DNA from 3 places in the Bacillus sp. ISL-46 genome. Region 3 is predicted to be linked to each of the others. Evidence: riboswitches for the same ligand, from Rfam matches in the RefSeq annotation. Region 3 holds a riboswitch; each other region holds the start of a gene.
The links. A riboswitch is a leader RNA that binds a small molecule or an ion and turns the genes downstream of it on or off. The one in region 3 is predicted to bind lysine.
Positions count from the first base shown of each region.

Region 1: another riboswitch for lysine. It lies ahead of J7E67_RS21550 (amino acid permease); the one in region 3 lies ahead of J7E67_RS10825 (aspartate kinase).
Region 2: another riboswitch for lysine. It lies ahead of dapA (4-hydroxy-tetrahydrodipicolinate synthase); the one in region 3 lies ahead of J7E67_RS10825 (aspartate kinase).

Region 1 covers NZ_JAGGQR010000045.1:191,624-202,385, reverse strand. The annotation lists gene J7E67_RS21585 (DUF1657 domain-containing protein) at 1-20, shown strand, start outside; gene J7E67_RS21580 (DUF421 domain-containing protein) at 41-901, shown strand; partial or broken gene J7E67_RS21575 (DMT family transporter) at 953-1,659, opposite strand; gene J7E67_RS21570 (PH domain-containing protein) at 1,800-2,414, shown strand; gene J7E67_RS21565 (nitroreductase family protein) at 2,458-3,090, opposite strand; gene J7E67_RS21560 (winged helix-turn-helix transcriptional regulator) at 3,225-3,584, shown strand; gene J7E67_RS21555 (YitT family protein) at 3,794-4,606, opposite strand; lysine riboswitch at 4,837-5,027, shown strand; gene J7E67_RS21550 (amino acid permease) at 5,132-6,613, shown strand; gene J7E67_RS21545 (helix-turn-helix domain-containing protein) at 6,707-6,931, opposite strand; gene J7E67_RS21540 (hypothetical protein) at 7,056-7,229, shown strand; gene asnS (asparagine--tRNA ligase) at 7,287-8,678, opposite strand; gene J7E67_RS21530 (alpha/beta hydrolase) at 8,853-9,734, opposite strand; gene J7E67_RS21525 (hypothetical protein) at 9,935-10,165, shown strand; gene J7E67_RS21520 (GNAT family N-acetyltransferase) at 10,184-10,645, opposite strand.
Region 2 covers NZ_JAGGQR010000038.1:17,585-28,346, reverse strand. The annotation lists gene J7E67_RS17970 (ParM/StbA family protein) at 1-822, opposite strand, end outside; gene J7E67_RS17965 (hypothetical protein) at 1,313-1,504, opposite strand; gene J7E67_RS17960 (quinone oxidoreductase family protein) at 1,524-2,489, opposite strand; gene J7E67_RS17955 (methyltransferase domain-containing protein) at 2,788-3,540, shown strand; gene J7E67_RS17950 (MarR family winged helix-turn-helix transcriptional regulator) at 3,914-4,333, shown strand; gene J7E67_RS17945 (MFS transporter) at 4,347-5,561, shown strand; gene J7E67_RS17940 (hypothetical protein) at 5,654-5,848, shown strand; lysine riboswitch at 5,947-6,127, shown strand; gene dapA (4-hydroxy-tetrahydrodipicolinate synthase) at 6,257-7,144, shown strand; gene J7E67_RS17930 (ribonuclease J) at 7,362-8,969, shown strand; gene J7E67_RS17925 (response regulator) at 9,022-9,537, opposite strand; gene desA (Delta(5) desaturase DesA) at 9,620-10,654, opposite strand.
Region 3 covers NZ_JAGGQR010000015.1:228,718-239,479, forward strand. The annotation lists gene J7E67_RS10815 (succinate dehydrogenase cytochrome b558 subunit) at 1-101, opposite strand, end outside; gene J7E67_RS10820 (YslB family protein) at 542-985, shown strand; gene J7E67_RS10825 (aspartate kinase) at 1,034-2,251, opposite strand; lysine riboswitch at 2,366-2,543, opposite strand; gene uvrC (excinuclease ABC subunit UvrC) at 2,614-4,386, opposite strand; gene trxA (thioredoxin) at 4,529-4,843, opposite strand; gene J7E67_RS10840 (electron transfer flavoprotein subunit alpha/FixB family protein) at 5,000-5,977, opposite strand; gene J7E67_RS10845 (electron transfer flavoprotein subunit beta/FixA family protein) at 6,016-6,789, opposite strand; gene J7E67_RS10850 (enoyl-CoA hydratase) at 6,896-7,669, opposite strand; gene J7E67_RS10855 (fatty acid metabolism transcriptional regulator FadR) at 7,694-8,278, opposite strand; gene J7E67_RS10860 (AMP-binding protein) at 8,475-10,181, opposite strand; gene J7E67_RS10865 (DUF350 domain-containing protein) at 10,449-10,762, opposite strand, start outside.

The DNA of each region.
Region 1 (10,762 bases), on a different contig from region 3:
CCCAATATATGGGTTCATAAAATTTTGAGGTGAGAAACTAATGCCAGATTGGATTTTTATCATAAGTCGTTCATTAATTTTTTTGGGACTTTTATTTATTACAACAAAAGTACTTGGAAAGAAACAAATCTCTGAGCTCTCTTTCTTTGAATATGTTGCAGGAATTACCATTGGAAGTATTGCCGGTGAAGTAGTTACTGGACTAGAAGCAAATGTATGGCATGGAATGTTAGCCGTCCTAATTTTCTTCTTGGTAACTTGGCTTGTTGACTTTGCCTCTCTAAAGAGTAAAGCTTTTCGTGATTTTGCTGAAGGTAAAGGAACCGTCGTCATTAAAGATGGGAAGGTCCTAGAAAATAATTTGAAAAAAGAAAAATATTCGATAGACGAACTTTCTGCGTTACTTCGACAAAAGGATATTTTTAGGATTGCAGATGTAGAATTTGCTGTGTTGGAACCGCGTGGAAATTTAAGCACACTTTTAAAAACAGAAAACCGTCCTTTGACACCTAAGGATTTACAAATGAAAATGGCGAAAGAAAAAGAACCACAAACAGTCATTATGGACGGGAATATCATTGATGAATCATTAAGATGTTCCGGAAAAGGCAGAGGCTGGCTTTATACAGAGTTAGAAAAACTAGATGTGACTCTTGATAATGTCTTCATAGGGCAAGTCGATTCCTATGGAGAGCTAACGGTCGATCTATATGATGATAAAATTCAAGTGCCAGCACCCGCTCAACGTCCATTACTCCTGGCTACACTAAAAAAAGTGCAGGCTGATTTAGAGATCTTTTCTCTTGAGACAGATTGTGATAAATCAAAAGCAATGTACAAGAGAAATTCAGTAAAGGTACAAGAAACAATTGACAAGCTTAGTCCCTATTTAAACGGTTAAAAAAGGTCAGGAACTACCAAAACAATCCTTATCAATCTAAATTGATAAGGATCAAACATTTCTAGGCACAGTTTTTTCAGGACTTTCACTGCGATGATTTTTCGGGTTACTTTTATGCGAAAAAAAGCTGTGCAGGATCATTCCGACCATTACCAATACCATACCAAACCAGGATAATTCATTCGGGAAAACAGTATTCAAAATTAACAATTCTCCTATTACTGCAAATAAAACCTCTATTGATTGCGTGGCCTCCACAGCAGCAAGCTTTTGCATATTTCCTCTAACAAGATCCGTTGCTTTAAAAAATAGAATGGTTGCAATCACTCCTGAGGTTACCGTAACAAGGCCTGATTGGACTATTTGTCCTTTGCTTGGTGGACCAACAGTAAATAAACCATAGACAGATAAAACAACCCACAATGGCAGACTCATATTGGCATCCCTAATACCCGTTGAAAGACATCAAGACGCCCTCCGCAAATATCCATCATTTTTCTGTTTCCAAGCGGATAGGCAAATGAAGCGATTAGTACCGGAAGGACGCCTAAGGCTATTGCAGCAATCGATATGTGATTTGCCTGTTCCAATTGCATCAGAATAATTCCTAGAAGGATGATTAATGACATCCCTAAACCTTTAAAAGGAATTCTCCGTTTTTTCTGGATTGGTCCTTTATCAGTCATAACCATTTCGTAAAAAAGTGGGGCCAGCAAGGAACCTGAGATGATTGTAACCTGCCATGTTCTTTTCATTACTTGTTGTTAATTTGTTTTTAGTAATCAGGTGCATACTACCATTTTTTAAAGCATAAAGTTTTTGGGATAAGGATGAAACTTTATTGTCCCCCCCTCGTAAAAATGGATGGAATGATTTTAAAAAAGTGAGGTTGATACCAATGTTTGGAAAAGTAGCCGCGGATATTTTGGGATTAAGTGATGTGGGTTCTGTCATTAAGCCGGAAAATTACGATAAGGTGGACGCAGATGATTATGTCATGCATGAAGACAATGAAAAAATTTATTTTCTTATCAAATCAAAGTCTGATGAATACTGTTTTACAAACAACGCCCTTATCCATTTAGATGGGACAAGTGCAACCAGCAAAAAGCGAATGCTCCACCGCTATAGTTATGCAACGAATAGAATTTCAGAGGTAAAACTCGAAACGGCCGGAACCGTTGACCTTGATGTAGAAATAAAATTTAAAATCGGCTCAGTTCCTTTCTCCATCGACGTTCATAAGAAACATATTGAAGAAGTTAAGGATTTATATAAAGCCTTAATCAAAATTTCAGAAATCTCACATGAAAATGAAATTTCGCTTCAGTTTGCTAAACAAAGCCTTGATGTCGCTTCCACTACTCTCGGTCGTGTGACAAGTGCAGACAGCAACTTGGTTGTTCAATTCAAAATGCTTAATCAAGCAGCCTTTCAGTGGTTAGAAGATAGCAAAAAACAATATATAGTAAAAGATTTTGGCTATGTGTTTGAAAAGTATATTAATAACTAATAAATTAAGTATGCGCATGAAAAATTATCATGCGCCTACTTTTTTATCTATAATCTATTAATACATCCTCCAATGGTAAACGTGTTGTATTGAAAGCAGGTGCTGCCGCCTTCCCTAGTGAAATCAACACAATTGGGAAAAGTCGATCGGAGACATTGAACATTTTCACGAATTTATCTTTATCAAATCCACCCATTGGAACGGTGTCATACCCTCTGTCTTTTGCAATTAACATCAACTGCATCGATACTAAACCAGCATCAAATGAGGCAATATTTTTCAAGACTTCTTCTGGAGCAAGTGGGTATGTTTTATTTGTACCTTCTATTAATCGATTCATATTAGCTTCGTCCATCAAACCAGCCTCGTATGCACTTCGATAGACTTTTTCCACACTTTTATACATTTCCTTATCGCCTAATACTGCAATAACGGCAGACGCTGTTTCTACTTGCTCTTGATTGTTGGCGATTGATCTTAGTTCCTTTTTCGCCTCTTGATCTTGAATAACAATAAAACGCCATGGTTGAAGATTACTAGAGGATGGTGCTTGTGTCGCTTCTTTTAGCATATCTTTAATTTCTTCTTGAGAAATATTGTATGTTGAATCATATTTTCTGACAGAGTGACGTTCTTTTATCACTTCAGATAAACTTTTTATTAATGTGGTTTGCATGAGAGATTTCCCCCTGTGAATTTTTAGCTTACTAAAAGTAAGTTCTAATTCATCTTACTATTAGTAAGTACCTATCGTCAAGTAATTCAAATATGGTATTATACAGTTAGAAAAGTAAAAAAGAGGGATTTTATATGAGTGAACCTAACCACCAAGATTGTATGACTCATTCTGCAGAGGAAATTAAACATATATGTATTAACTTTCATAAGGCAATCGAATTTATTGGCAAACGTTGGATGGGTTCTGTTATTTATACGCTTATGGAAGGACCGAAGCGGTACCATGAAATAATATCATCTATTCCAGGAATATCTGATCGTCTCTTAACCGAACGCTTACGTGATTTAGAAAATGAGGGATTGATTGTCAAAAACGTCATTACTACCTCTCCAAAAAAAGTGGAATATGAATTGACTCCAACTGGTAAAGAACTAGATGAGGTTATTCATGTGCTAATGAAATGGGTAAAAAAACGAGGGAAATCTCTGTGATTCACTGTCTCTATTTTAAATAAGGTTATGTTAAAGCTTATTGTTGATATTGGCACCCTGTTGACCTTCGTTCCAGGCGCGAAGACTCCTGCGTGCGGTTCCCCGGACCGCCCGCGAACCGCACGCACCTAGAACGGAAATCAACAGGCAGTTTAACAAAGCCTTAACTAAAAAAGGCTTGCATCTATTTGATAGATGCAAACCTTTTTTTATGGACTTGGCCGATGAAACAGCCCCATGACTTCAATTGTTTCGGTAATATTGACAAATGCTGATGGATCAACTTCTGAAATTAAGTTTTTAACTTCATTAAGTTCGTATCTAGAAATTACCGTTATCATTACGTTCCGTTGGTGATTAGAGTAGCCGCCAACCCCATCCATAATCGTCAAGCCTCGATACAAATTTGTCAGTAAATGATCTCTCATTTCTTCGCCCTTTTCTGTAATGATCATTAAAGTTAATTTAGCATGATCTGTATAAATTGCATCTACCACTTTACCTGTAACAAAAATGGAAACCAAGGTATAAAGAGCAGAATCCCAATCAAATAAAAATCCACTGATCAAGATGACGACTGCATTCATACCTGAAAGTAAAACACCAATCGGAAAATCCCTTTTTCTCGCGACAATCATGCCAATAATATCAAATCCCCCGGTCGATCCAGAACAGCGAAAAACTATTCCGACACCTAACCCGGTTAAAGCACCTCCGAAAATAGAAGAGAGAATCCTATCATCGGCAATGGCATGAACGGGAATTAAATAAAGGCCGATTGAAATAATTATTACAGCAAAGATGGAATTCACGATAAATCTTTTCCCTAACATTTTATAACCAATAATCAATAACGGAAAATTCAGCAGGAAATTTGCCACCCCTGTATTAACAGGCGAGATCATCCCTAAAATCATAGAAATTCCGCTCAATCCACTGCTTAATACTTCATGAGGGATTAAAAAAAGGTTAAAAGCAACCACAACAATTAGAGATCCCGAAATCATTCCAACAATCTGCATGGTAAAAATCCTCCTATGAAAAACAGGCAATTAATTCTATTTAAAAATAATACCGATTCTCTCTTTTAAAGTAAATTAAATAATTTATTAAAAAAAACTCAATTATCTGTCTATTCTAATTGATTGAATAAAGACTTCTCATTTCTGGAATAATATATTATTGACAATTATAAAATAATATTTATACTTTAGTAATATATTAACTATATATGATAAATCCTCATCAAAACCGATGAGGTAGAGGTCGCGGTTTTTATCAGTAAAGCGGACGAGATGAGAGAGACATCCCTGACTCCGTTTGAAAGGAAAAGCTGCCGAAGTGTGCTTTCATCTCTGAAAAAGCATGCTGGGGCTGTCTCCAAATAGGAACAGAACTGTCACGCTTAAACCTACCAGCTAAGCGTGTTGAGCTATCTTTCGGAAGGTATGATGCGGGGTATTTACAATGCCATCGATACTTCTTCGATGGCATTTTTTTATTCCAAACTCCTTCTCGAAAAAATTAGAAAAAGAGGAGTCAAGACAATGCAAACAGCAAGAGTATTAAAAGAGAGTGAATATACTAGTGACTTAACAATACAACAGGATCCAACGGAATTAAAACGAAGTTTAAAATCCCGTCACCTCACAATGATTTCCCTTGGCGGGACGATTGGCACTGGACTTTTTCTAGCTAGCGGCGGCGCTATCCATAGTGCGGGACCCGGCGGGGCAATCCTTTCCTACCTTGTTATTGGTATTATGGTTTACTTTTTGATGCAGGGCTTAGCAGAAATGGGTGCCTATATGCCAGTTGCCGGAAGCTTTAGTACGTATGCAACCAAATTTGTCGATCCTTCCCTTGGTTTTGCCCTAGGCTGGAACTATTGGTATAACTGGGCAATTACGATTGCTGCCGAATTAGCTGCTGTAACAATGATTATGAAATTCTGGTTTCCACATACGCCTTCATTCATTTGGAGCGGCATCTTTTTAGTAATCATGTTTCTATTAAACTATCTTTCTGTTAAAGGATTCGGAGAAGCAGAATATTGGTTTTCCTTAATTAAAGTTGTTACAGTTATTATTTTTATCGTTACTGGTACTTTAATGATCTTCGGCATCATGGGTAATGAAGCAATCGGCTTCAAAAACTTCACTGTTGGTGATGCTCCATTCCACGGCGGCTTTATGTCCATGCTGGGAATCTTTATGGCTGCAGGCTTCTCCTTCCAAGGAACAGAGCTTTTAGGTGTTGCTGCTGGTGAAACGGAGGATCCAAAGAAAGCTATTCCTCGTGCAGTGAAACAAGTTTTCTGGCGCATTTTATTATTCTATGTATTGGCTATACTAGTAATCGGACTGCTTATTCCATATACAAACGGGAATTTAGCAAATGGGGATATAACTGTTAGTCCATTTACGCTGGTTTTTCAAAAGGCAGGCATCGCTTTCGCCGCTTCAATCATGAATGCTGTTATTCTTACAGCTGTATTATCGGCAGGAAATTCAGGAATGTATGCATCCACTCGGATGCTTTGGGATTTGGCCCGTCAAGGCAAAGCACCGAAATTCCTTGGTAAATTAAACAAAAAAGGTGTTCCAGTCAATGCCTTAATTGCAACAACCTTAGTGGGAACACTCGCATTTCTTGCTTCCTTCTTTGGGGATGGAACGGTTTATGTATGGTTGTTAAACGCTTCTGGTATGTCCGGCTTTATCGCATGGCTCGGTATTGCAATATGTCATTATCGATTCCGTAAAGCATTTGTCGCCCAAGGTAAGGACCTTAGCTTGTTACCATATAAATCAAAATTCTTCCCTTTTGGTCCGCTCTTCGCGTTTGCCGTTTGTGGGTTTGTTGTCTTAGGACAAAATTATTCAGCATTCACGGGTGACCAAATCGATTGGAACGGTGTTTTTGTTTCATATATCGGACTGCCATTATTCCTTATTGTATGGCTAGGATATAAATTCACAAAGAAAACTAAGGTTATACCTTTAGAAAAGTGTGATTTAAGAAATTAGTTTGTTTAGAAAATAGCACGCGAAAATTTTCGCGTGCTATTTTCTTAATCCAATAAAAAAAACAGACTCAATTGAAGAGCCTGTTTTTAAGTATTACGCTTCCTTTTCCTCAGATGACCAAATGTATAAGTCTTCAATAGAGCAATTTAATTCTCTTGAAATTGTCATCGCAGTATTTAAGTTCATCACTTTTTTGGACAAGTAGTCGTTAAGCTGAGTTTGAGGAATACTTGTATTCCGTTCCAAACTTTCCAGGTCCATGCCGTTTTTTGATAATAAATCTTTGAGGTTACTTTTTTTTGCTTTATAATTTGTCAAAATGACACCTCACTTTTTTAAAAGCATAACACATTAAGTTCGTAATTGAAAGGAAGAAGGGTTTCCCCCTTTCCATCTTGGCTTATGTTATACTTAATTAGGAATAGGTAAAGGAGTGTGAAACATGAAAAGCTCAAACAATCTGTACAAAAACGGACAGTCAGTTAACATTAAAGAAACTGGCGAGGTCGTCACAATTTTAAAATCACAATATGTTAAAAACATGAAAAGATATTCTTATATCGTTAAGGAACATCCAGAAACATTCTTTTTTGAAGAGGAATTAAAGGTTCTTTAATAAATAAAAAGGAGAAGGCCGATTCTGTGAATCAGCCTTCTCCTTTTTAAATTTGTTTTAAAACTCGGCATTTCCAGTTGTTCTCGGGAATGGAATGACATCTCTAATATTAGTCATTCCAGTTAAGTACATAATTAAACGCTCAAAACCAATACCATAACCAGAATGTTTCGTACCGCCATATTTTCTTAATTCAAGGTACCACCAGTAATCTTCTTCATTCATACCAAGATCATTAATTTTCCCAGCCAAAATTTCTTCGCGTTCTTCACGCTGGCTGCCGCCAATCAATTCACCAATTCCTGGGACAAGTAAATCAGTTGCCGCTACTGTTTTGTTGTCTTCATTTAATCTCATATAGAAGGCTTTAATTTCTTTTGGATAGTCTGTTACAAATACTGGGCGTTTGAATACTGTTTCACTTAAATAACGTTCATGCTCGGTTTGCAGATCAAGCCCCCACTCTACTGGATAGGCAAAAGTTTCTCCGGACTCCCTTAATATATCAATGGCTTCGGTATATGTCACACGGCCAAAGTCTGCTGTGTAGGCATTATTTAGACGATCCAATAACCCCTTTTCGATAAAGCTGTTAAAGAAATTCATTTCTTCAGGGGCTTGTTCAAGTACATAGCCAATCACAAATTTCACCATTTCTTCAGCCAAGTCCATGATATCTGGAAGCTCAGCAAAGGCAAGTTCAGGTTCTACCATCCAAAATTCCGCTGCATGTCGAGCAGTGTTAGAGTTCTCTGCTCTAAACGTTGGGCCGAAGGTATAGACATTCCGGAAAGCTAAGGCAAACGCCTCAGCCGAAAGCTGTCCGCTAACAGTCAAATTAGTTTCCTTGTTAAAGAAATCCTTGGTTAAATCTGTTTTGCCTTCTTCATTTTTTGGAGGATTGTCCATATCTAGTGTTGTCACTCGGAACATTTCTCCTGCACCTTCTGTATCACTGCCGGTAATAATTGGTGAGTGAACATAGACAAAACCTTTATCTTGGAAGAATTTATGCAATGCATAGGAAGCAAGTGATCTCACACGAAAAACAGCTGAAAACGTATTGGTTCTTGGTCTCAAATGGGAAATTGTTCTTAAATATTCAAACGAATGCTTTTTCTTTTGTAAGGGATAATCTACATTTGACGAACCTTCTATCACGATATTAGTTGCTTTAATTTCAAAGGGCTGCTTCGCTTGAGGAGTATAAATAAAGTCTCCTTCAATCCTAATGGATGAACTAATTGGTAACTTTGCAATATCCTTAAAGTTCTCTAATTGCTCATCAAATACAATCTGCACCCCTTTAAAAAAGCTGCCATCATTTAATTCAATGAACCCAAAAGTTTTAGAGTCGCGAATCGTGCGAATCCATCCAGATAACTGGACTTTTTGTTCAATATAGCTTTCCGTATTTCTGTACAAATCCTTGATTAAGGCCTGTTTCATTGGTTTTCCTCCTAAATCTTATGTAAAAAAGTAAAAAACCTTCCATCCCTTTTGGGACGAAAGGTAAAATTCACCGTACGATCATCGTATTTCTTTTATCCCTTCAATATTATATAAAATACCATATCAAATAAGCAATTTTCAACAAAATTTCCGGTATGAAAGAGATTTATTTTAGTTTTTTGTAGATTCTTTTGAAAACGTGTCATTTTGAGTACAAAAATGGGCAGAGAGCCATTCTTGGCGGTCAAGTAAGGCTGCTTTGCAATTGGTAAATAGATGATCGGTATCATACCAGATGATTTTTTTGGGAGAACTTGCAGCAGAATAAAAAGTGGCAGCATGGCCATGTTCGATAAATTCGTCATTTTTGGCGAATTGGAAGAGTAATGATGCCGGCGCAGCATTTTTTACATAGTGGATGGCATCTAATTTTCTAAGACTTGAAATAAAATATTCAAATCTTTCAGGCGGTAAAAAGCTGCGAATGATGGCTGCGATTGGATGTTCACTAGTCAGTTGCCACTCTGAAGCCTCCCCATACCCTGATATTAAGACAAACGTTTTAATGAGCGAATCAATTCCTGAAATTACCCCGCCACAAGCCGCTCCAAAACCGTGGCCAACAAAAGCAATCCGGGCTTCATCCACAATCGTAAGCTTACTAAGTAGTGTAACTCCCATCCTAATATCCATTATAGTATGAATGTATTCTTGAATATCCGCTAAGGCTTCAATTTTTTTTGTGAATTTTTTCCTATCAAGATCGTCCGGTTGACTATTCCTACCGAAAAGCGGTGCTTCAATTAGGAGGGAAATATAACCTTTTGTTGCAAGCAATTTTGCTTCATGAAAAAATGTTTTTCTATTTCCTTGACTAGGGTGCATAAAAATGACAGCAGGAAATGGTCCTCCCTTGTTAGGAATAAAAAGAAAGGCAGGTATCCTCCTATTGAAAAGGCTTTCATAATTGACATCATAAATAGAATAACCTTCTTTTGAAATAGATGAAATCACCTCAAATCCTGCTCGTGTTTCTACATCGTAATCAAACATTCTTTACCGCCCCCGCGAAGATTCTTTTTTACTAATTTATTTGAATTTTCAGATTAATAGAACGAATAAATCCATAAATCTCTTATCCGTACAATATCCCTTAAGTTTTTTAAAATTTTCAGAATAATAGCAGGAAAAACGTTGCTTATCGTCGAAATAGTAAAAAAATGTTTATACTTGATTTAAGAGGAGTGTTTGATGTGGACAAGATCACATGTATTGCCTACCTTTTATACAAGTCATCTACGAATCAAGACATTAGAGAAAAAGCTATCCAATTATTGAATGGAGATGTATCAATTCGTGATTTAAAAAGAAATATATCTATTCAAGCCAATCTGGTCATCGCTGAATCGTTCCTGAAAAAGAATAAAATCGATAAAGATCAAGTTCAGCAATTTGCTGAGCAATTTATGTATCAAGAAATTTAAGGTATCCATTTTGGATAATTATCCAATTTGTTTTTCATAACACAAAATACCAGTTCCATTTTGTGTTGTTGCAGTACTATAATAGATAAATCCTAATGATTCCCAAAAGCGTTGAGCCTTTTTATTTTCTTTTAAGACACCAATTCTAACACACTTCATTCCTCGTTTAAGCATCTCATGTTCGTATGCTGCAAAAGCTTGTGCACCGAAACCATAACCTTGATAATCACTATGAAGCAGTAAAAGACCAAGCCAGGGGTAATGGTCCTTCGGATTTTCTAATAAGTAGTCAATTATTCCAATATAGGTGTCATCAAGCTTTATAAATGCACTGTTAGTATTAGGATTTAAGAATTCTTCTTCCATGTCAGCAAGTGTTCTTGCCTCTTTGCCATTTTCAAAAATATTATATTCTGGATTCGAGTTTATCATTTCGAGTGCAATAAACAATGTTGCTTTTGTTACCTCTTCAAAATGCATTGAATTTGTTTACCTCCCTATTGTTTTTATAAAACAATTATATCAAAACTGAAAGTTTTAGTAACATTTGTCGAAAAAATATCGTCATAATTATTTAAATTACTTAATACACTGAAT
Region 2 (10,762 bases), on a different contig from region 3:
GAAAGCATTGGCATATTGCGGACTGTATGCTTTGTGTCCGTTTGCCCGGTAGAAGACGGGTCTGATTAGCTTGATATTACTAAAATGCTCTTTAATATATGGCAGAAGATATTCAGCAATTCCTCCGCAAAGATAGGTCGGTTCGTATAAGTTCCACTTGCCCCGAAGTTCCGCCAGGATGGCTACTGCCATTTGTTTTTCTGTCATTTCCATGTCTGTTTCAGCACCGAAAGCAAGGGTCCCGCTTTTCCTGTCAATAAAGTAGCCATCTTCCACTCTTAAATAGTTGAAGGTACCACTTCCGGCGTCGATGATGTTCGCGATGTCCTCCGGCCTGTCTTCCATGCTGAAGTATGCCCCAGATCCTTCAGGAGCGACTTTTACTTCCTCGATGTAAAACGTCTTCCTAACATTGTTCACCGTGATCGTGTGTTCCCCTTTCAGCATGTTCTCCATACTTTCCCTGTCTTTATTCACCATACCACGGATCGGCTGCCCAATCACTACACAGTTCCCTTCCGTTTTACCATACTGATGAACTGCCACCAGTACCCTGATCTTTGTTTCTTCGTGCGCCTTCGAAATATCTCTCGGCTCTCTTATTGCATGACATTCCCGCCAGGCGATATTCCCCACAAACAGCTTCTCGTCCCCGTACTCGACGATGTAGTCGCCGGCTTCCATTTGGCTGCTATCTGTATTCACCAAATGAAGATGGCGGTAAGGTCCAATTGTTGACCTAAACTTAAACACCTCGTCCCTCGTTCTTCCTTTTACCTCGAATGCGCCGGCATCAATTGCTATTACCCATTTGTGATTCATTTATCCTACCCCTTTTAACAATATTGTGAAAGTGCACCTATGTCATACAACTAATCTTTTTTCAAACTTAGTATATGAGTGGAGGCCCAAATGTGACACACACAAGTCATACAATACTGTTTATTGGAAAAAAGAAAAAACAATAAAGCAGGATATCCCTCAATCATAAAATGCTTAGATTCTTACAGCTTTGAAATACCGAAAAGGAATCTTAAAACTTAAAATTTTAACATAATCTTCCTATATAACGTGCAAAAAGCAGTGTGATTCATCTGAGCAACACACCGCTTTTATCGTTTTTTCTATATTCGCTTTTTCCTATGCAGGGGTACCTAAAAGAGAACGGCTTACCCTCAATAATGGAAGCTTTCGTTTGAGGTGCTTCTGATTAAATTACATTAGAAATCGCAGGTAAAGGAGATCATTGTACTCCTATGAAACCCGCTCCCGCCTTTTTTCATGATTGACGGGCATCATAGTGCTTCTATGGTTACCGTTCCATCTTTTTTTCACTGCTGACGGGCATCATAGTGCTCCTATGGTTACCGTTCCGACCTTTTTTCACGGCTGACGGGCACCATAGAGTTCCTATGGTTACTGTTCCAACCGTTTTTCGCTGCTGACGGGCATAATTGAGCTCCTTTTGGCGCCCGTTCCGATCGCGAAAGCCAGTTTGGTGCACAAAGAATAACACCTTCTCTTTATGGAATTAATAAAATTTTTCCCATGCTTTTTCGGTTTTCTAGATAACGGTGTGCTTCTTTTCCATCGTGCAACGGGAAGACTGTTGGTTCGGAAACTATTAATTTGCCCTCCTCTATCCACCGAAACAGCTCATTTGAACGAGCTATTCGTTCTTCTCGGGACGTCAGCACATTCCATAAGTCTCCGCCTGTCAGAGTTTTCGATGTATCCATAAGCATCCTTGGGTCAACCAATGCTGGGTCGCCCCCTGCCATTCCGTAAAATACGACCGTTCCACCGGTGCGAGTAACCTCAAAGCTATCTTGAAGAGTAGAACCTACTGATTCGTAGACCACGTCTACCCCTTTGCCATTCGTCTCCTCGAGTACTTGTTCCTTCCAGTCATCCTTGCATAAAAAGACTTGATCCGCACCCGCTTCTACTGCTGCAGCTCTTTTTTCAAAGGAAGAAGTTAAGCCAATTGCCGTGCCTCCAAGTAATTTTACAATTTGAACAAGAAGCTGCCCCACACCGCCTGCTGCAGCATGTACCAACACGGTATCATTCTTTTTCACCGCATAGCTATCCTTCGTTAAATAATGAGCCGTTAATCCTTGAAGCAATACGGATGCCGCTTCTGCAAATGAAATGGTGTCAGGCACTGGTATAGCTTTTTCAACTGGAACGGCTACTAGCTCGGCATTTGCATAAGGTACATCGGCAAATGCCATCCGGTCGCCAATGCTGATACCATGGACATCGGAACCCGTCTTTGCTACGATTCCAGCCCCTTCATACCCTAAGATATAGGGTGGCTCTCCGGCTAGATGATAGTTTCCTTTTCTTCTATATATATCGGCAAAATTCAGACCAATTGCTTTCATGCTTAGCAGTATTTCGTCCGAACCAATCACAGGTTCCGCTATATCACCATATTCGAGGACTTCCGGGCCGCCAAATGTTTTGAACATAAGTGCTTTCAAATGAATTACCTCATCTTATTTAATTTTTTATGACTCGCTTATATTAAATAAGATCGTGAAAGGTAATGCAAATAATCGTTACCGTTATTTCTAATTTTCCGCGCTCAGGGCCACAATTACTTCCCAATCGAGTGCTTGGCTTATTATAGTTGAAAATAAACTTCAAAGGGTTCGATGTCTTCAATAACAAGAAGATTACATTAATATGTTGACATTCAAGGGATAAAGATAATAAATGAAATAGAATAGCGTTAGGTATAATTCACATCCACTTTTAGTGGAAAAGGAGACATTATCTATGGATAGAAACAAATTTTCAGCAATTGCCCATCGAAACCATGCTTTTAGTAATCCAATCAGCGCGGCAAAAATTATGAAGATGCTCGGAATTGTATCGCCTAAAGCATCAGATAAGGTGATTGATATTGGGGCTGGTAAATGCGAATTGTTAATTCGGTTGGTGGAAAACTTCCAGGGTACCGCCACTGCAATAGAATTGTACAACGGGTCCATTGAGGAAGCAAAGCGGAATGCTAGTAATAGAATTCCTGAAGGCAGTATTGAGTTTATCGTAAAAGATGCCAGCACGGCGATCGAGAGATGTGAGCCAGACGGGTATGATTTTGGGATTTGTATCGGATCTACCCATGCCTTGGGCGGAATGGAACCTACACTTAAAACACTAAAACGTCTTGTAAAGAAAAATGGCCACATTTTAATAGGTGAAGGCTATTGGAAGCAGACTCCCAGTCCTGAGTATTTAGAGGCGCTTGGCGGTACAGACGAGTCGGAATGTAAAAGCCATGCGGATACCGTTAAGGCTGGGGAAGAATTAGGTTTAATCCCACTTTGGTCTTATGTTGCTAATGATGATGACTGGGATGATTACGAATGGCTTTATTCGATGTCAGTCGAGAATTATTGTCTTGAAAATCCAGATGATCCCGATTGTGAAGCGATGCTGCAGCGAATTCGTACATGGCGCCGGACCTATTTGACATGGGGCAGAGATACCTTAGGATTTGGTTTGTATTTGTATCGAAATAACTAATAGGAAAAATAGAGCAATACCAAGGCTTCATCCACATTTAATCAAACGTTTGATTAATTTTTTCAGGTAAATTTTCTGCTCTTTTTAATCAATCGTTTGATTAGTTTTTTTTCATAAAAAATTACTTACCTCATAAAAACCTTATACACCAAGGCCTCAGACCCTTTTAATCAATCGTTTGATTAGTTTATCAAGAAAAATCCTTTACCCTAAAAATCCATATACACCAAGGCCTCATCCCGTTCCAATCAAACGTTTGATTAGTATCACCCCACCTCTGACATTAGACATTTTATTATCATTTCTGTTATACTATAATAGTTACCTAAGGTAATTATTACTCTAACTAACCATTTAACAAGGAGTGTTTCAAATAAATACTTCTCAAAAATTTTTCCACCAATTACTGATGTTGTACCGTCCGTTTGAGAATAAACTAAATTTCCATCTCGCCGAGCATAATCTCCACAGAGCGCAATGGTCGATTTTTTACTACTTATTCAATAATGGCTCGGCAACGCTAGTGGAACTCTCTCATTATTTATATGTAGAGAAGCCCACTGTCACCCGGACCATGAACCGCTTGGAAGAATTGGGCTATGTCGAGCAGGTTCCGAGCAATGATAAACGTGAAAAAAGAACACAGCTGACAGAGCTTGGGAGAAAAGTATATACGGAAGTCCGTGTGACGATTGATCAGTATGAAACGGACATTTTAAAAGGCATCTCAGAGCATGAACAGCTCGAGGCCATCCGCATTATGGGGGAAATTCGTAAAAATATTATTAAATAAGGGGTTTTAAAAAGTGACTCAACCTAGAGCTAAACTGTGGACAAAGGATTTCACTATTGTTTCTGCGGTCAATTTTTTCGTAACTTTAGTCTTTTATTTATTAATCGTAATCATCGGTGTTTATGCAGTCGATGAATTTGGTGCTTCTACAAGTCAAGCAGGGCTTGTAACAGGAATATTTATTGTCGGGTCTTTAATTGGCCGGTTATTGATTGGCCGATTTATTGAGTCAATTGGCCGAAAGAAAACGTTATTCATTGGTATCATTTTATTTATTTTGACGCTTCTTTTGTATTTTGTGAACTTCGGGATTACCTTCCTGCTTATTACCCGCTTACTCCATGGGATTGCAGGGGGAATGGTCGGGACAGCCACTGGAACGATTGTGGCTCAGATTATCCCGGCTGCTCGAAAAGCGGAAGGGATTGGCTACTTCAGCATGAGTGCAACACTCGCTACCGCTATCGGGCCATTCATCGGACTTTATATGACCCAACATACAGATTTCCAAATGATTTTTATATTCTCCCTTGTTTTAGGGGTAATTAGTTTGATCACTGCATTCTTCGTCGATGTGCCTCCATTAGTTGTATCTGTAAAAACATCTGAAGTAAAAGGATTTAAGCTTTCCAACTATATTGAGCCAAAGGCACTGCCCATCGCTGTCATTACACTGGTAGTCGCTTTTTGTTATTCCAGCGTTCTTTCTTTTATTAACTTCTATGCGATCGAAATCGACTTAGTTAGTACGGCGAGTTTCTTCTTCCTAGTCTATTCTATCGCAGTATTGTTATCACGCCCGATCACAGGCCGCTTAATGGACCTGAAGGGTGCAAACTATATAATGTATCCGGGCTTTGTCCTTTTAGCAGCCGGCTTGTTTCTATTAAGTTCAGCAAGTATTAGCATCACTTTATTGGTAGCAGGTGTTCTAATTGGCCTAGGTTTCGGTAACATGCAGTCAAGCACCCAGGCAGTGGCCGTTAAAGTAACTCCCCCCCATCGGATGGGTTTGGCGACATCGACCTTCTTTATCTTTCTTGATGCAGGACTTGGATTCGGTCCATATATCCTTGGATTCATTATTCCATTAACCGGCTTTAGGAGCCTGTATGTAATCTTAGGTATTGCCGCTCTGGCAACCTCAATTCTTTACTACTTTCTGCACGACAAGAAAGAACGTTCTGGAAGGACGATTATGACTGGACCAACCCCCGACCCTAATTGATTACAGGTAACCGGCCGATCGAAGGCACGCATAAAACCGGTTTATAGCCAATATGATAATCATAACAATCCTAATTAAAGGGGTCGGTAGATATGATAATTTTTAATAAAATTGCATTATCATTTGTTGTCTTTTTTTCCTTCAGTATTATCATAAATACTTATTTGGGAGAAAAGGAACGGGTCCAATCTAATGTTATTTACTTTGTTATGAACGGTTTTGCTTATATTGTATCTGCCTTAGAAGTTGAAAAGGATAAACTGAGTTTAGAAACGGCAGAAATATAGTGTGAATTTCAAATAAAGTTCCAATTGCCCTTGAACCAAAGGGAATATTCTGATATATTTACTATCAATTAAATATTTTCTTACTTCACGTTTTTTGAAGTGAGGATAGAGGCGCAAAGACCATTAGTACACAATATGAGGATAATGAGGTCCAATGATGATTGTAAAAAGGGGAATTTGCCGAAGCTTCAATGAATCTCATTGGTCTTGAAGCTGGTTCTGCTATTGAAAAAATACAGAACTGTCATATAGGAAACTATATGGAGGGCTATCTTACGCACGGGAACTTATTTTTTTTATGTTTCTACTGCAACAGCGAACCCTCGCTGTTGCTTTTTTGCGTTAAATTATGAATGGCCTTACCCACCTCTAAATTTTAAAAAAATTTTAATTAAAGGGTGAGAAATGATGAATTTTGGCCAAGTTTTAACCGCTATGGTTACACCATTTGATCAAAATGGTGAAGTAGATTTTAACGCGACTAGAACACTTGTTGATTATTTAATTGAAAATGGTACCGATGGAATCGTAGTTGCTGGTACAACCGGAGAATCTCCTACATTAACAACGGAAGAAAAAGTCGCTTTATTTAAATTTGTTGTCGACGCTGTCAATGGAAGAGTTCCGGTTATCGCTGGAACTGGCTCAAATAACACGAGAGCTTCCATCAGCTTAACAAAGCTGGCTGAAGAAACAGGAGTCGATGGGATTATGCTTGTTGCTCCTTATTACAACAAACCATCCCAAGAAGGCATGTATCAGCACTTCAAATCGATTGCTGAATCTACACCATTACCGATTATGCTTTATAATATCCCCGGCCGAAGTGTGGTCAACCTGTCGGTAGAGACCATTGTTCGACTTTCACAGATTCAGAATATTGTCGCCTTAAAAGAAGCAAGCGGTAACTTAGATGCTATGGCTGAAATTATTAGCCAAGCACCAAGTGATTTTACCCTTTATAGTGGTGATGATGGCTTAGCATTACCGGTTTTAGCCATTGGTGGAGCTGGAGTGGTTTCCGTTGCTTCCCATGTCATTGGTAATGAAATACAAGAAATGATTAATCATTTTAAAAATGGGAATGTCCAAGATGCAGCTAGTGCCCATCGCCGTCTTCTCCCGATTATGAAAGCATTATTTGCGGCACCAAACCCAGCACCGGTAAAAGCCGCATTGAATATGAATGGAGTGAACGTTGGAGGTCTTCGCCTGCCATTGCTCCCGTTAACCACCGAAGAGCAAAGAACACTACAAGGTGTTCTACCAGCGAGCAATGTTAAAGTATTAATCTAAATACCGATAAAAATAGCTGCCAAACTCCGTAAAAAACCGGGTATTTGGCAGTTTTTTTGTGATCGACAAAAGTTTCACCTCTCTCCTTCCGATAAAGTAAATTCAAAAGGGCATACTATTCTTATTTACTTGGAATAAGGAGGATATTAACTTGCGAACTAATGATAATAAATTATCTATTTTCGCCTTAGGCGGCATAAATGAAATCGGTAAAAATATGTATGTGGTTCAGTACGCAGATGATATTTTTATTATTGACTGCGGTGGTAAGTTTCCAGACGAAAGTTTATTAGGAATTGATTTGATTATCCCCGATATTACTTACTTAGAAGAAAATCAGGAGAAAATCCGCGCTCTAATTGTGACCCATGGGCACGAAGATCATATTGGCGGTATTCCTTATATCTTAAGAAAATTGAATATCCCTATCTACGCTACCCATTTTACACTTGGTCTAATTGAATTAAAGATTGATGAGCATCGTCTCCATGGAAACACCAAACTCATGACGATTGATTCTAATTCAAAACTTGAGTTTGGAGAAACCACTGTATCCTTTTTCAGAGTAAGTCATAGTGTTCCTGATTGTCTCGGTATTGTCTTTCATACACCTGAGGGTAATGTCGTTCATACCGGGGATTTCAAGTTTGACTTAACGCCTGTGAATAATCAACATTCAGATATTCATAAAATGGCCGATATCGGTCAGCAAGGTGTCTTAGTTTTAATATCTGAAAGTACCAATGCTGAGCGTAAGGGGCTAACACCGTCCGAGCAAATGATTGGTGACAATTTGGATGAGGCCTTCATGAAAGCTGACGGGAAAATATTTATCTCTACTTTTGCATCAAATGTGAATCGGGTTCAACAGGTGGTTGCCGCGGCGATAAAGGCCAATCGAAAGATCGCTCTTCTTGGCCGGAGTATGGTCAATGTGGTCTCTGTTGCGATTGAACGTGGTTATTTAACTATTCCCGATGGGATGATCATCGAACCACGTGAAGTCGATCGACTTTCTCCTGAAAAGGTGGTTATCCTTTGTACGGGTAGTCAAGGAGAGCCAATGGCTGCCCTTTCTCGTCTAGCGAGCGGAAACTTTCGTGATGTCTCCGTTTATCCCGGAGACACGGTTATCTTAGCCGCATCTCCAATACCAGGAAATGAAAAGGACGTTTCTCGGATCATTGACAATTTATTTCAACTGGGCGCCAAAGTTATTTATGGATCCGGAAGTACAACGGGTATGCATGTTTCCGGACATGGCTATCAGGAAGACTTAAAACTCATGCTTACCTTAATGAAACCAACCTATTTTATTCCAATCCACGGTGAATATCGAATGCTGCATCACCACCGGTTGTTAGCCGAGTCCGTTGGAGTAGAAAAGGGAAATACCTTCATTATCAAAAATGGTGATGTCGTCGATGTTGAAAACCAGGTGGCCCGTCAGACTCGGTCGATTCCAGCCGGAGATACGTATGTGGACGGGATGGGCGTTGGCGATGTCGGGGACATTGTGTTACGAGACCGTAAACAGCTTTCTGAGGATGGTATGCTCGTAATTGTGATAACCATTAGTAAAGGTGACCGAAGGATTATATCCGGACCAGACACCATTACACGTGGTTTCGTGTACGCAAGAAATTCGGATGAACTTCTAAAAGAGATTAACCGCCTTGCTAAGAAAACCATTAATGACCTGCAAAGCGAGAATATCCGGCAATGGAATGTAATCAAACAAAACATAAAAAAATCAGTCGGACAATATGTATTCACACAAACAAAGAGAAAGCCAATGATCCTTCCTATTATTATTGAAATTTAAAAGGTGTCAGGCACCATGTGAAAATTTCACATGGTGCCTGACACCTCATTTTTTAACCTGTTGGTAATTTTATTCTATCTAAGATGGTTGTCAGGTAAGTTCTGACTGTGCTAATTTTTGTCTTTCTCTCGGCTAGCGGTTGGAACTCTTCGATGTTCTGTTCGTTTTGGTTTGAGTCTTCATCGATTAGTTCGGGGCAGTATATTCGCTGTCCATTGATGATGCTGCGAATCGATCCTGCTAATTCCTCACTCGGGCTATCCTTCAATAAATACCCGCTTACATCCGCTTGTAAGGCCCTCCCATAATACCCACTCCTGGCAAAGGTTGTTAGGATTATAACCTTACAACCAAATGCCTTTAAAGACTCAGCTGCCTCAAGACCGCTCATTTCAGGCATCTCAATATCCATGATACAAACATCCGGCTGCAACCGGTGCACAAGTGCAAGGGCCTCTTCCCCATTGCTCGCCTGCCCGACTACTTCCATATCCTCTTCCAAATTGAGGAGAGAACCAATTGCCCCTAGCAGCATTTCCTGATCCTCAGCAATAACAATTCGAATCATATAAGTTCCCTCCTTATCTGTCAGCTGTTATGTAAGTAACAACTCCCCTTAAATTAAGGGGAGCAAGCCTTTCATGATCTAGTTAGATTTCAGGATTAACTTTTTGTACTGAAAACTTCTTTTTAGCTAAAGCTTTGACTTCTCTAAAGCTCACAAAGTTCTTTTTTTCCTCATCCCACAAACGGAAACGTATTGACCGTAAGCTAGTAGCAAGAGAAATGGTTGGTACGTTTTGTAAAGGCGGCGTATTATTATGTGCTTCTTCCAATTTATAGTTAGGGACCCGTGGGCTTAAATGGTGAACATGGTGGAAACCAATATTCCCAGTGAGCCATTGCAAAACTTTTGGAAGCTTATAGAAAGAGCTACCTTCTACTGCGGCTTTCACATATTCCCACTCTTTGTCCTCTTCAAAATAAGAATCTTCAAAAGTGTGCTGTACGTAAAACAACCAAATACCAGCAGCTCCAGAAATCATAAAAATTGAACCTTGTACTAGTAGAAACGCCTGCCATCCGATTGCCCAACAAAGCAAGGCAATCAAAGCTACTATTAGAACATTCGTTAAATAAGTGTTGTTACGTTCCTTCTGTTTTGCACCTTTGCGGTTAAATCGATTTTTAAGAAGGAACACATAAATCGGGCCTAATCCAAGCATGACCAATGGATTACGGTAAAAACGATAGGCTAGACGAAGTCTGAGTGGTGCAGCTAAATATTCATCTACTGTAAGGGTCCAAATATCACCTGTTCCGCGTTTATCCAAGTTTCCACTTGTCGCATGATGGACAGAATGCTCATGTCCCCATTGATCAAATGGGAAGACCGTTAACACACCCATCGCAGTCCCGACGATTCGATTAGCACGACGGCTTTTAAAGAATGAATGATGGGTACAATCATGAAATATGATAAATATCCTTGTTAAAAATCCTGCGGCTATCACAATGGGAACTAATGCTAACCAATAGGAAACGGATAGGCTTAAATAGGCAAGGTACCACAAGCCAATAAATGGTACGACCGTGTTTATAATCTGCCATACACTTTCTTTTGTCGTTGATTTTTCAAAAGGAGCAACTTGTTTTTTTAAAGTTTTCGTATTTTGTAAGGTCATTTTATTTGAATTCCCTTCCTTAGTTTCGTTATTAACCAAAGTATAAACGAAGGAATTTGTCCATGTTAGTAGCAGGTGTCATGTACAGGGTATGACAAATGTCACATT
Region 3 (10,762 bases):
TAGTGGTTCACAATCAGATGCTGGATTACAAAGATCCCGATTGGAATAACCCCTAGCAACGAATGCAATCTCCGATAAACAAACTCTCGATTACCTGCCATAAATTTACCCCCCTATAATGTTTAAAAAAAATGATGTTCAGTTTCTAGCATTGAAATCCCCTTATATGAAACCTAACATCAGTGTGACAATAATGTGACATGTCCATTTTACTCCCATCATGTTAGAGCGTCAAGAAAACGGATACACAATTCTATCATAAATAATAAAATTTTTAAAATATATTGAAATTATAATAGATTGATTATTTTCACCAATAATTTGGATCTATATTAAAATAAATAGATAATTACAATTAATTACCAAGATATAACGGTTGTTATTTTTACCATATCGGGAATTATAATTATCATGGAAAACAAGGCAAGATATTGCAAAATAACAAAAAAACTAATGTAATTTGATTCGTTTTATCTAAAAAAACTGTACTGACACCTAACAAAAAGCGTATATAATAGAATGATAGAAAGAGGGGAAGCTTGTGAACGATAGTACAGTTGTTGTTGAGAATATAGATACCGATGAACCAAAATCCATATCTCTATTCGGGTATGAATTAATCAGAGAAATTCTTTTACCTGAGATTTTAGGAAAAGATACACCTGAAATTTTATATTGGGCCGGAAAACGTCTCGCACGTAAATTTCCACTAACTGATATTGCTCAGATTATGGATTTTTTCACCAAAGCCTCTTGGGGCCAACTTGAAATTAAAAAAGAAAATAAAACTGAGATCCAATTTGAACTAATGAGTCCTGTTATTGTCCCGCGTGTGAAATCAAAAGCTGAGCACTTTTTCCAACTCGAAGCCGGCTTCCTTGCCCAACAAATTGAACTACAAAAAGAAGCCAATGCAGAAACCTTTGAACATCCTGTAAAGAAATCAAATAAAGTCCTTTTCACTGTTAAATGGGAAAAGAACTAAACGTGAGAATAGGGTGTCAGGCACCGCTTGGTGCCTGACACCATTTTTTTATTTGTTTGCCAGTTCGAAGGCTTCGTGTAAGACTTCTACTGCTTTTAACATACTTTTTTCTTCTACTACTGCTGATACTTTGATTTCGGATGTGCTGACCATTTTAATTTGGATGTTGTTTGCAGCGAGTACCTCAAACATTTTTGCTGCTACGCCAGGATTAGAAATCATTCCTGAGCCAACAATTGACACCTTCGCTAATTTATTTTCCGCATCAATCTGCTCATAAGCAAGCACTGCTTTATTGTCTTCTAATACCTTTAATGTTTCTAATAAATCATTAGTATGGATAGAGAAAGACAAATTAGCCGTATCGCCCTCTGTAGTACTTTGAATAATAATGTCAACATTCAGGTGATTTTCCGCTAGTGTTGAAAAGATGGTAGAAAGACTAGTTAATGAATTCGCCAATCCTAATACTGTTACTTTTGTAATTTCGTCTTCAAATGCGACACCGCGGACTACTAAGTTTTGTTCCATTGCTGCTTCCTCCTCAATAACTGTTCCTTCTACTCTCTCCATGCTCGAGCGAACCTCAAGCCGAACCTGATAGTTTTTAGCAAATTCTACTGCTCTTGGATGGAGCACGCCAGCACCTAAATTAGCTAACTCTAGCATTTCATCGTACGATACAGATAATAATTTGCGAGCATTCTTGATATATCTTGGATCCGTGGTGAAAACCCCAGTAACATCGGTATAAATATCGCATTTATCTGCCTTTAAGGCTGCCGCTAATGCCACAGCTGTTGTGTCAGAACCACCACGACCGAGCGTCGTAATTGCGCCTTCTTCCGTGATTCCTTGGAATCCTGCCACAATGACAACCTTACCCGTTGCGAGTTCCGTTTCAATTGCAGACGTTTTAATATTCGAAATGCGGGCATTTCCATGGACAGGTTCTGTGATGATTCCTGCCTGCCAGCCTGTAAAAGAAACGGCGTAAAGCCCTTGCTGATTTAAAGCCATTGACAATAACGCAATGGTTACCTGTTCTCCTGTTGATAACAACATGTCCATTTCCCGCTTATTTGGCTGTGCGGAAATTTCTTTTGCTAATCCGACCAATGTATCCGTTGATTTTCCCATCGCAGAAACAACAACGACTACATTATTGCCACGGTCTGTCTCCTCTTTTACACAGGATGCAACATTTAGTATTCTTTCTACATTCGCAACGGAGGTGCCTCCGAATTTTTGCACAATAATCCCCATATTTGTTTCTCCTTCTTTCAAGTGAATACCTTATTTATCCCCCAAAAAACAAAAAAAGCAATGAGAAGGGCATCTCATTGCTTTAGAACACGAAAAAATATTCTCGCACCTACAATGTAAGATAGCTCTCCAAGACATTCGTCCTGACAATCCGGCATTTATTCAATACAGGACCAGCAAAGAAAGAAATGAGACTTTCTTTACTTCGGCGAACATTCCCTTTCATGATCCGTCTTAGAAGCTCATCCTTCTCAGAACCATTACTCTTGAAGCTCGCACCTCTACCTTCACTTTAATACGTAAAAGTGATAGTAAATTAAATTTTCACTTATTATAGCATGTTCTATTTTTTCTTACAATCACTAGGATTGAAGTTTTTTAATTAATTCTTCGGCTACATTCATAGGAATTCCGATATTTGTAAATTCCTCCATACTAGCCTCTTTCATTTTTTTCACAGAGCCAAATTGTTTTAGCAATAGCTTTTTCCGTTTCTCACCGATTCCAGGAATATCGTCGAGCAAGGATTGAAAGGCACTTTTTCCACGAAGCTGACGATGAAACGTAATGGCAAAGCGATGGACCTCGTCTTGAATTCTTTGCAGTAAATAAAACTCCTGGCTGTTTCGGCCTAATGGAACAATTCCCAAAGGATTGCCGTACAGCAATTGGGAAGTTTTGTGTTTATCATCTTTGACGAGTCCCGAGAGAGGAATATCCAGTCCTAACTCATTTTCCAACACATCTCTTACGGCTTCAACATGGCCTTTACCACCATCGATGATGATTAAATCTGGGAGGGGAAGTTCTTCTTTTAAGGCGCGTGAATACCTTCTTCTTGTCACTTCACGCATGGATTCATAATCATCAGGTCCTTGAACGGTTTTGATCTTATATTTCCGGTATTCCCGATGATTTGCCTTTCCATCAATGAAAACGACCATGGCTGATACTGGGTCTGTTCCTTGGATGTTGGAGTTATCGAATGCTTCGATTCGGTGCGGCGTATAAATTCCCAGTAACTCTCCCAAGTTCTCGACAGCCTTAATGGTGCGGTCTTCATCCTTCTCGATCAAGGAAAACTTTTCATTTAAGGCTATTTTTGCATTTTTGATCGCCAATTGGACAATATCCTTTTTCTGCCCTCGTTGTGGCTGGAGCACCTTTACTTCAAGTAGTTGTTCCGCCAAACTTAAATCGACTTCATCTTGAATCAGAATTTCCTTCGGCTTGAAGTGATTAGCTTTCGAATAAAATTGTCCGAGGAAAGTTAGTATTTCTTCCTCTGGTTCATTATAGAAGGGGAACATGGAGACGTCCCGCTCAATTAATTTCCCTTGGCGGACAAAAAAAACTTGCACACACATCCAGCCTTTATCGACGGCATAGCCAAATACATCACGGTCCGTAAAATCGTTCATGGAAATTTTCTGTTTTTCCATGATGGTTTCGATATGGATGATTTTATCACGGAACTCTTTCGCTCGTTCGAAGTCCAACTCTTCAGCAGCTGCTGACATTTTTGCTTGAAGCTCTTTTTTTATTTCTTTATAACCACCATTCAAAAAGCGAGTAATTTCATCCGTCATTTGCTTATACTGTTGTTCCTGAATTTCATTGACACATGGTGCCAGGCACTGCCCTAAATGGTAGTACAAGCATACTCGGTCAGGCAGGGTTGAGCATTTTCGCAGCGGATATATTCGGTCAAGAAGCTTTTTGGTTTCATTGGCAGCAGTCGCATTTGGGTACGGACCAAAGTATTTACCTTTGTCCTTCTTTACTTTTCTTGTAATGATGAGTTTCGGATGCTTTTCAGCTGTCAGCTTAATAAATGGATAGGTTTTATCATCCTTCAGCATGATATTGTATTTCGGATCGTATTTTTTTATTAGGTTGAGTTCAAGTAGAAGTGCTTCAATATTTGAAGAGGTTACAATATATTCAAAGTCCTCAATCTCATTGACTAGTCTAAGCGTCTTTCCATCGTGTGACCCAGAGAAATAAGAACGTACGCGATTCTTTAATACTTTTGCCTTCCCCACATAAATAATCGTACCCTGACGGTCTTTCATTAAGTAGCAGCCAGGTTGATCCGGCAGCAGCGTCAGTTTTTGCTTGATTATTTCATTCATTCCGGCCACTCCACTCCCGTCTCTATATATAGTGCCTGTTAAAATTTTAAAGGAAAAGGCTCATAAATGAAAGTGGTAGTCATTTGCAAAAAAGAAAAACCTTAGCTGGATTGGTTCCAGCTAAGGTTTTGTCTTTCTATACTTACACGTGTTTTTCTAAAACACTTGCTAATGCATCTTTTGGTTGGAAGCCGACTACTTTGTCTACCACTTCGCCATTTTTCATTACTAATAATGTTGGAATGCTCATAACACCGAAATTTGCTGCAGTTTGCGGGTTATCATCCACATCAAGTTTAGTGATTTTAACTTTTTCGCCCATTTCTAAGTCAAGTTCTTCAAGAACTGGAGCTATCATTTTACAAGGTCCGCACCATGGTGCCCAAAAATCTACGAGAACAAGGCCTGAACCTGTTTCAGCAGAAAAGTTTTGATCTGTTAAGTGTGAAATTGCCATTTATATTGCCCTCCTAATGATTACTGAATTACTTACCGAAAGTATAACATCGTTTGGAAAATCAAGCTAATAAATTGCTTCATCGATCATTTTACCCTGTTATTAACCTAAGTATCCCCTAAAAAAACGAGCGGAAGCCTCCGCTCGCTCTTCTTATTATGAGTGCACTTTCAGTTTTTTAAACTCTTCTGTTAGTAATGGCACCACTTCAAACAAGTCGCCTACGATTCCGTAATCAGCTACTTTGAAGATATTAGCCTCAGGATCTTTGTTAATGGCCACAATTACTTTTGAGTTAGACATGCCGGCTAAGTGCTGGATTGCTCCAGAAATACCACAAGCAATGTAAAGGTCTGGTGTCACTACCTTGCCAGTTTGACCAATTTGTAAAGAGTAATCGCAATAGTCGGCATCACAGGCACCACGTGAAGCTCCTACCGCTCCGCCAAGGACATTCGCAAGTTCTTTAAGCGGTTCAAAACCATCCGCACTCTTAACCCCGCGTCCTCCTGAGATAACCACTTTTGCTTCACTTAGGTCTACACCTTCGCTTGCTTTTCTAACGACTTCTTTAATTATGGCACGTAAGTCTTTGATGTTTACAGAAAGGGTAGAAACCTCGCCGCTTCTGCTTTCATCTTTTTCCAATGGCGCAATATTATTTGGACGGACCGTTGCAAAAATTAAGCCATCCGTTACAATTTTCTTTTCAAATGCTTTCCCAGAATAGATGGGTCTTGTGAACACGACATTTCCACCTGCAACCTCAACAGCAGTCGCATCTGATATTAAACCTGATGCTAATTTTCCAGCAATTCTTGGAGATAGGTCTTTGCCTAGTGAGGTATGACCTAACACTAACCCTTCTGGTTTTTCCTGGTCAAGCACTGCTAAAAGCGCCTGAGCGTATCCATCTGAAGTATATAGATTTAATTTTTCATCTTCAACAACTACTACGCGGTCTGCTCCGTTGTGGATCAACTCCGTACCTAAAGCGCTTACAGAAGTACCTACTAAAACACCAACCACTTCTCCGCCTTCAGCAACCGTTTTTGCTGCTGCAATCGCTTCGAAAGAAACATTACGTAATGAACCGTCACGAACTTCTCCTAATACTAATACTTTTCTTGACATTCCATATACCTCCTGAAAACATATTTGTAAAAAATCGATTAAATTACTTTTGCTTCGGTATGAAGTAGCTGAACCAGTTCTTTTACTTGATCATTCAAATCGCCGGCTAATACTCTGCCTGCTTCTTTTTTAGGCGGCAAATAAATTTCGATTGTTTTTGTTTTTGCTTCCACATCGTCTTCTTCAAGATCAAGGTCGTCTAATTCTAATTCCTCAAGCGGCTTTTTCTTTGCCTTCATGATCCCAGGTAATGAAGGATAGCGCGGCTCATTTAGACCTTGTTGTGCAGTTACTAATAGAGGAAGGCTCGTTTCTATAACTTCGGAATCGCCTTCAACGTCTCTGGTAACGGTTACATTTGTACCGTCGATTTCTAACTTTGTGATCGTTGTTACGTAAGGGATGTTAAGTAGTTCCGCGACACGTGGTCCGACCTGACCTGTACCACCGTCAATCGCCACATTTCCGCCAATGATTAAATCAGCATCTTTATCCTTTAAATATTCAGCAAGGATTTTTGCTGTAGTAAATTGATCCCCATTTTCCACATCATCTTCTGTATTAATAAGGACCGCTTTGTCAGCGCCCATCGCAAGTGCTGTACGTAATTGCTTTTCAGACTCTTCCGTACCTACAGTAATGACAGTTACTTCTCCGCCCTTAGCATCGCGAACTTGGATGGCTTCTTCAATCGCATATTCGTCATAAGGATTGATAATAAATTCAGCACCGTCCTCATTGATTTTTCCGCCGCTAATCGTAATTTTTTCTTCAGTATCAAAGGTTCTTTTCAGTAATACATAAATATTCATGGTTTCCCTCCTAATAAAATTTCGAGCATTCGCTCAGTTTGAAAGATTAAGAAAATTTCCTAGAAAAAAAAAGGGCTTCCTTTTCAATTATACTACAAAGATAAGTTTATTCACCTTTAAATTGTGGTTCCCTTTTTTCAATAAAAGCCTGAATGCCTTCTTTACCATCGCTAGAGACAAAAACTTGACCAAATAACTCAGATTCTCTTTTCGAACCTTCATAGAACTCTTCTGTTTTTGCATAATTTAATAATTCGATGGCTGCTTTAATAGAGCCTGGACTTTTCTTAGCAATTTTTCCAGCGAGCTTATACGCCTGCTCTAATACTTCTGCCTCTACATAGGCATGATTCGCTAAGCCATATTTTACGGCCTCAATACCTGTAATTGGCTCGGATGTGAACAGCATTTCAGCAGCTCTTGCCACACCTACATATTTCGGCAGACGCTGCGAACCGGCAAATCCAGGAATTAAGCCGAGTTGCAGCTCCGGAAGACCGAGTTTTGAGGTTTCACTGACAAGGCGAATGTGACAAGCCATGGCAAGTTCGAGACCACCGCCAAGCGCCGCACCATGGATTGCCGCAATGATCGGTTTTGGAAATTTTTCCATCCGGTCAAATAAATTCTGTCCAAACTTACCAAGATTAGAAAAACCTTCAGATGAAGAAACCGTTGTAAATTCTTTAATATCTGCCCCAGCCGAGAAGAACCGCCCTTCCCCGTGAATGACAAGGACTCTAATTTCACGGTTTGGTTCGATTTCATCAAGCACTGTCGACAATTCCCTTAAAAGACCTGAAGAAAGGGCATTTGCCGGTGGACGAGCAATTGTGATCGTGGCAATACTGTCTTGATAGGACCATTTTAAGTATTCCAAAAAAACTCCCCCCTATTTTAAATTCTACCGGCTTCCGCAGCCATTGATCAAGAGGCGATGGACTGGAGACGCCAGTGCAAGCAAATCATACTTTTCCTCATTCATCACCCACGATGTAACGGTTTCATCAATTGTACCGAATATCATTTGCCGGGCGAGACGAATATCGAGGTCGATTGAAAACTCCCCTGTTTCTTTGCCTTCAATAACAATCTTTTCGATTACCTTTAGGTAACCTTTTAGAACATCATTAATTCGGAGTCGCAATTCCTTATTGGATTGCCGTAACTCCAATTGCGTTACGATCGCCATGTGATGGTCGTCAGAAAGCATACTAAAGTGAGCTTCTATCATCATTAATAATTTCTCTGCCGCCGTCCCTTTTCCTGCTATCATTGTATCTATTTTTTCAATAAAACTTCCCATTTTTTCTTCAAAGAGAGAGATAAGGATGTCTTCCTTGTTTTTAAAATATAGATAAATGGTTCCATCAGCCACTCCTGCCTGTTTGGCAATTTTTGAAACCTGGGCTTGGTGATAGCCATTTTCTGCGATCACAATCACCGCAGCATCAATAATTTGCATATATTTTGGTTTATTTTTTTTCAACTATATCCCTCCTTTGAAGAAAATTCTGTTACAGTTTATACTGTTAATCTTAATTAAATAAAAGAAAATATGAATGAATAATCATTCATATTTTCATAATAGTTATTATTCGTATATCTGTCAAGATATACTCTATACCTTTTTCATATTCCCAACATAGGGACAGGCTAAATCTGTCAAAAAAAAGAGGAAGCAATTATGCATGTTTTTGGTTTTCTTCTTCTATTTTTTGTTTTTCTTCTTCCACAAGCATCCTTCTTAAAATTTTCCCTACAGCTGTTTTAGGCAATTCTTTTCTAAATTCATATAATCTCGGGGCTTTATATGCAGCAAGATATTTTCTTGAAAATTGGTTCATTTCATCTGCGGTAACCGATGAACCTTCTTTTAAGACAATATATGCTTTTACCGTTTCTCCGCGGTACTGGTCAGGAATACCTGCTGCCACCGCTTCAAGAACATCTGGATGTTCATATAATACTTCCTCTATCTCTCTAGGATATATATTGTAACCTCCTGCAATAATCATGTCCTTTTTGCGGTCCACCACATAAAAGTATCCTTGTTCATCCATATAACCAAGGTCACCTGTATACAGCCAACCATCATGTAAGACTTCCTTAGTATCCTCAGGACGATTCCAATACCCTTTCATGATTTGCGGACCTTTTATGGCAAATTCGCCTATTTCCTTTACTGGAACGGGTTCACCTGTTTCGATCGATACGATCTTTACCTCAGTATCTGGCCAAGGCACACCAATACTTCCCTTCACCCTTGGTACATCCCATAAAAAGTTCGCATGTGTTACAGGCGATGCTTCCGTTAAACCATAACCTTCAACTAGTTTCCCTCCTGTTACGGCCTCAAACTGCTCTTGTACTTCAATTGGCAACGCAGCTGAACCACTTATACAAGAATGAATTGATGATAAATCATATTTTCTTAAATCAGTATAATTCAATATTCCAATATAAATCGTCGGTGCACCAGGAAACAGAGTCGGGCGCTGTTTTTGAATGGTTTTTAATGTGGTCTCAACATCAAATTTAGGTAATAATATCATTTTATTTGCCTGCAACACAGATAAAATAAGAACGGTAGTCATTCCATAGACGTGGAAAAACGGGATAACCCCGAGAACTGATTCCTCACCTGGCTTGGATTTGTAAAGCCATGCCTGGCACATCTTTGTATTGGCAATTAAATTTTTATGTGTTAACATAACTCCTTTTGGAAATCCTGTCGTCCCTCCTGTATATTGAAGGAGTGCTACATCTTCCTCAGGGTTGAAATCATAATTCCTCACTTTTTGAGGTTTCATTTTTAATATTTCCGAAAGTAAATGCGTGCTTCCTTTGTGTTGAACATTAACGACAATTCCATATTGTTTTTTCTGGATGTAGGGATAAATTAGATTTTTAGGGAATGGTAAGTAGCTCTTGATAGCGGTTACAATTACATGCTGTAATTCTGTTTGCGGCATCACTTTAGATACGCGTGGGTAGAGGATGTCGAGTGTGATGATAGCCTTCGCGCCTGAATCTTTCATTTGGTATTCAAGTTCACGTTCCGTATATAATGGGTTGGTTTGGACGACAACTCCGCCTGTCATTAATATTGCAAAATAACTAATTACAGCCTGAGGTGTATTAGGAAGCATAATAGCAACGCGGTCCCCTTTGGAAATGCCAAGGTTTCCCTGCAAATAGCCAGCAAAACTCATTACTTCTTCATAAAGCTTCATGTAGGTAATTTCTTTTCCCATAAAATGAATGGCCACTTTTTCTGGAAATTTCCGAGCAGAATTCACTAAGTATTGCTGTACTGGCTCTGAGGTGTATTCCAGTGTGGCGGGAATTTCCTTTGGGTACAGGGCCAGCCACGGTTTTGATTCATACATAATATCCCCCTTTTCTATTTGGATAATTTTAAAAATTCACACTTCTCTTTTATTATAGTACAGTATTTGACAATTAACAATTGAAGTTGCAAGAAAAGCGGAGGCGTCCGTTTAGCGGTGTAAGAATAAAAAAAATCACCGCTGATATCTCTCAGCGATGATTTTGAGTTAAGCAAAAAACAACATATAGATCAAGCCGATTAGCAAAAACAAGCCGCATAATCCAAGAAGTACTTTAGCTAAGGTCTCCACTTTTTTATTCTCCCCTTATGTAATTCCTGCACCGATTACAATCGATAAGCCAATTGAAATAACCATCGAAATAAAACCAACTGCGCGGTTATCCTTTTGGATTTCTTCGTCAATTTTGAATTTTGGCGTTAAAAATTCAAAGATAAAATAACCGACTACTAATAGTATAAAGCCATAGATCCCCCAACCAACCATCGCAAGCAGCGAATTATTCTGCTCAATCGTATAGCGAAAGATATTGGCAACGCCCAAAATTTTCCCTCCGGTTGCCATCGCCACAGCCACATTACCTTTTTTAATTTCTTCCCAATTTTTATATTTGGTTACCA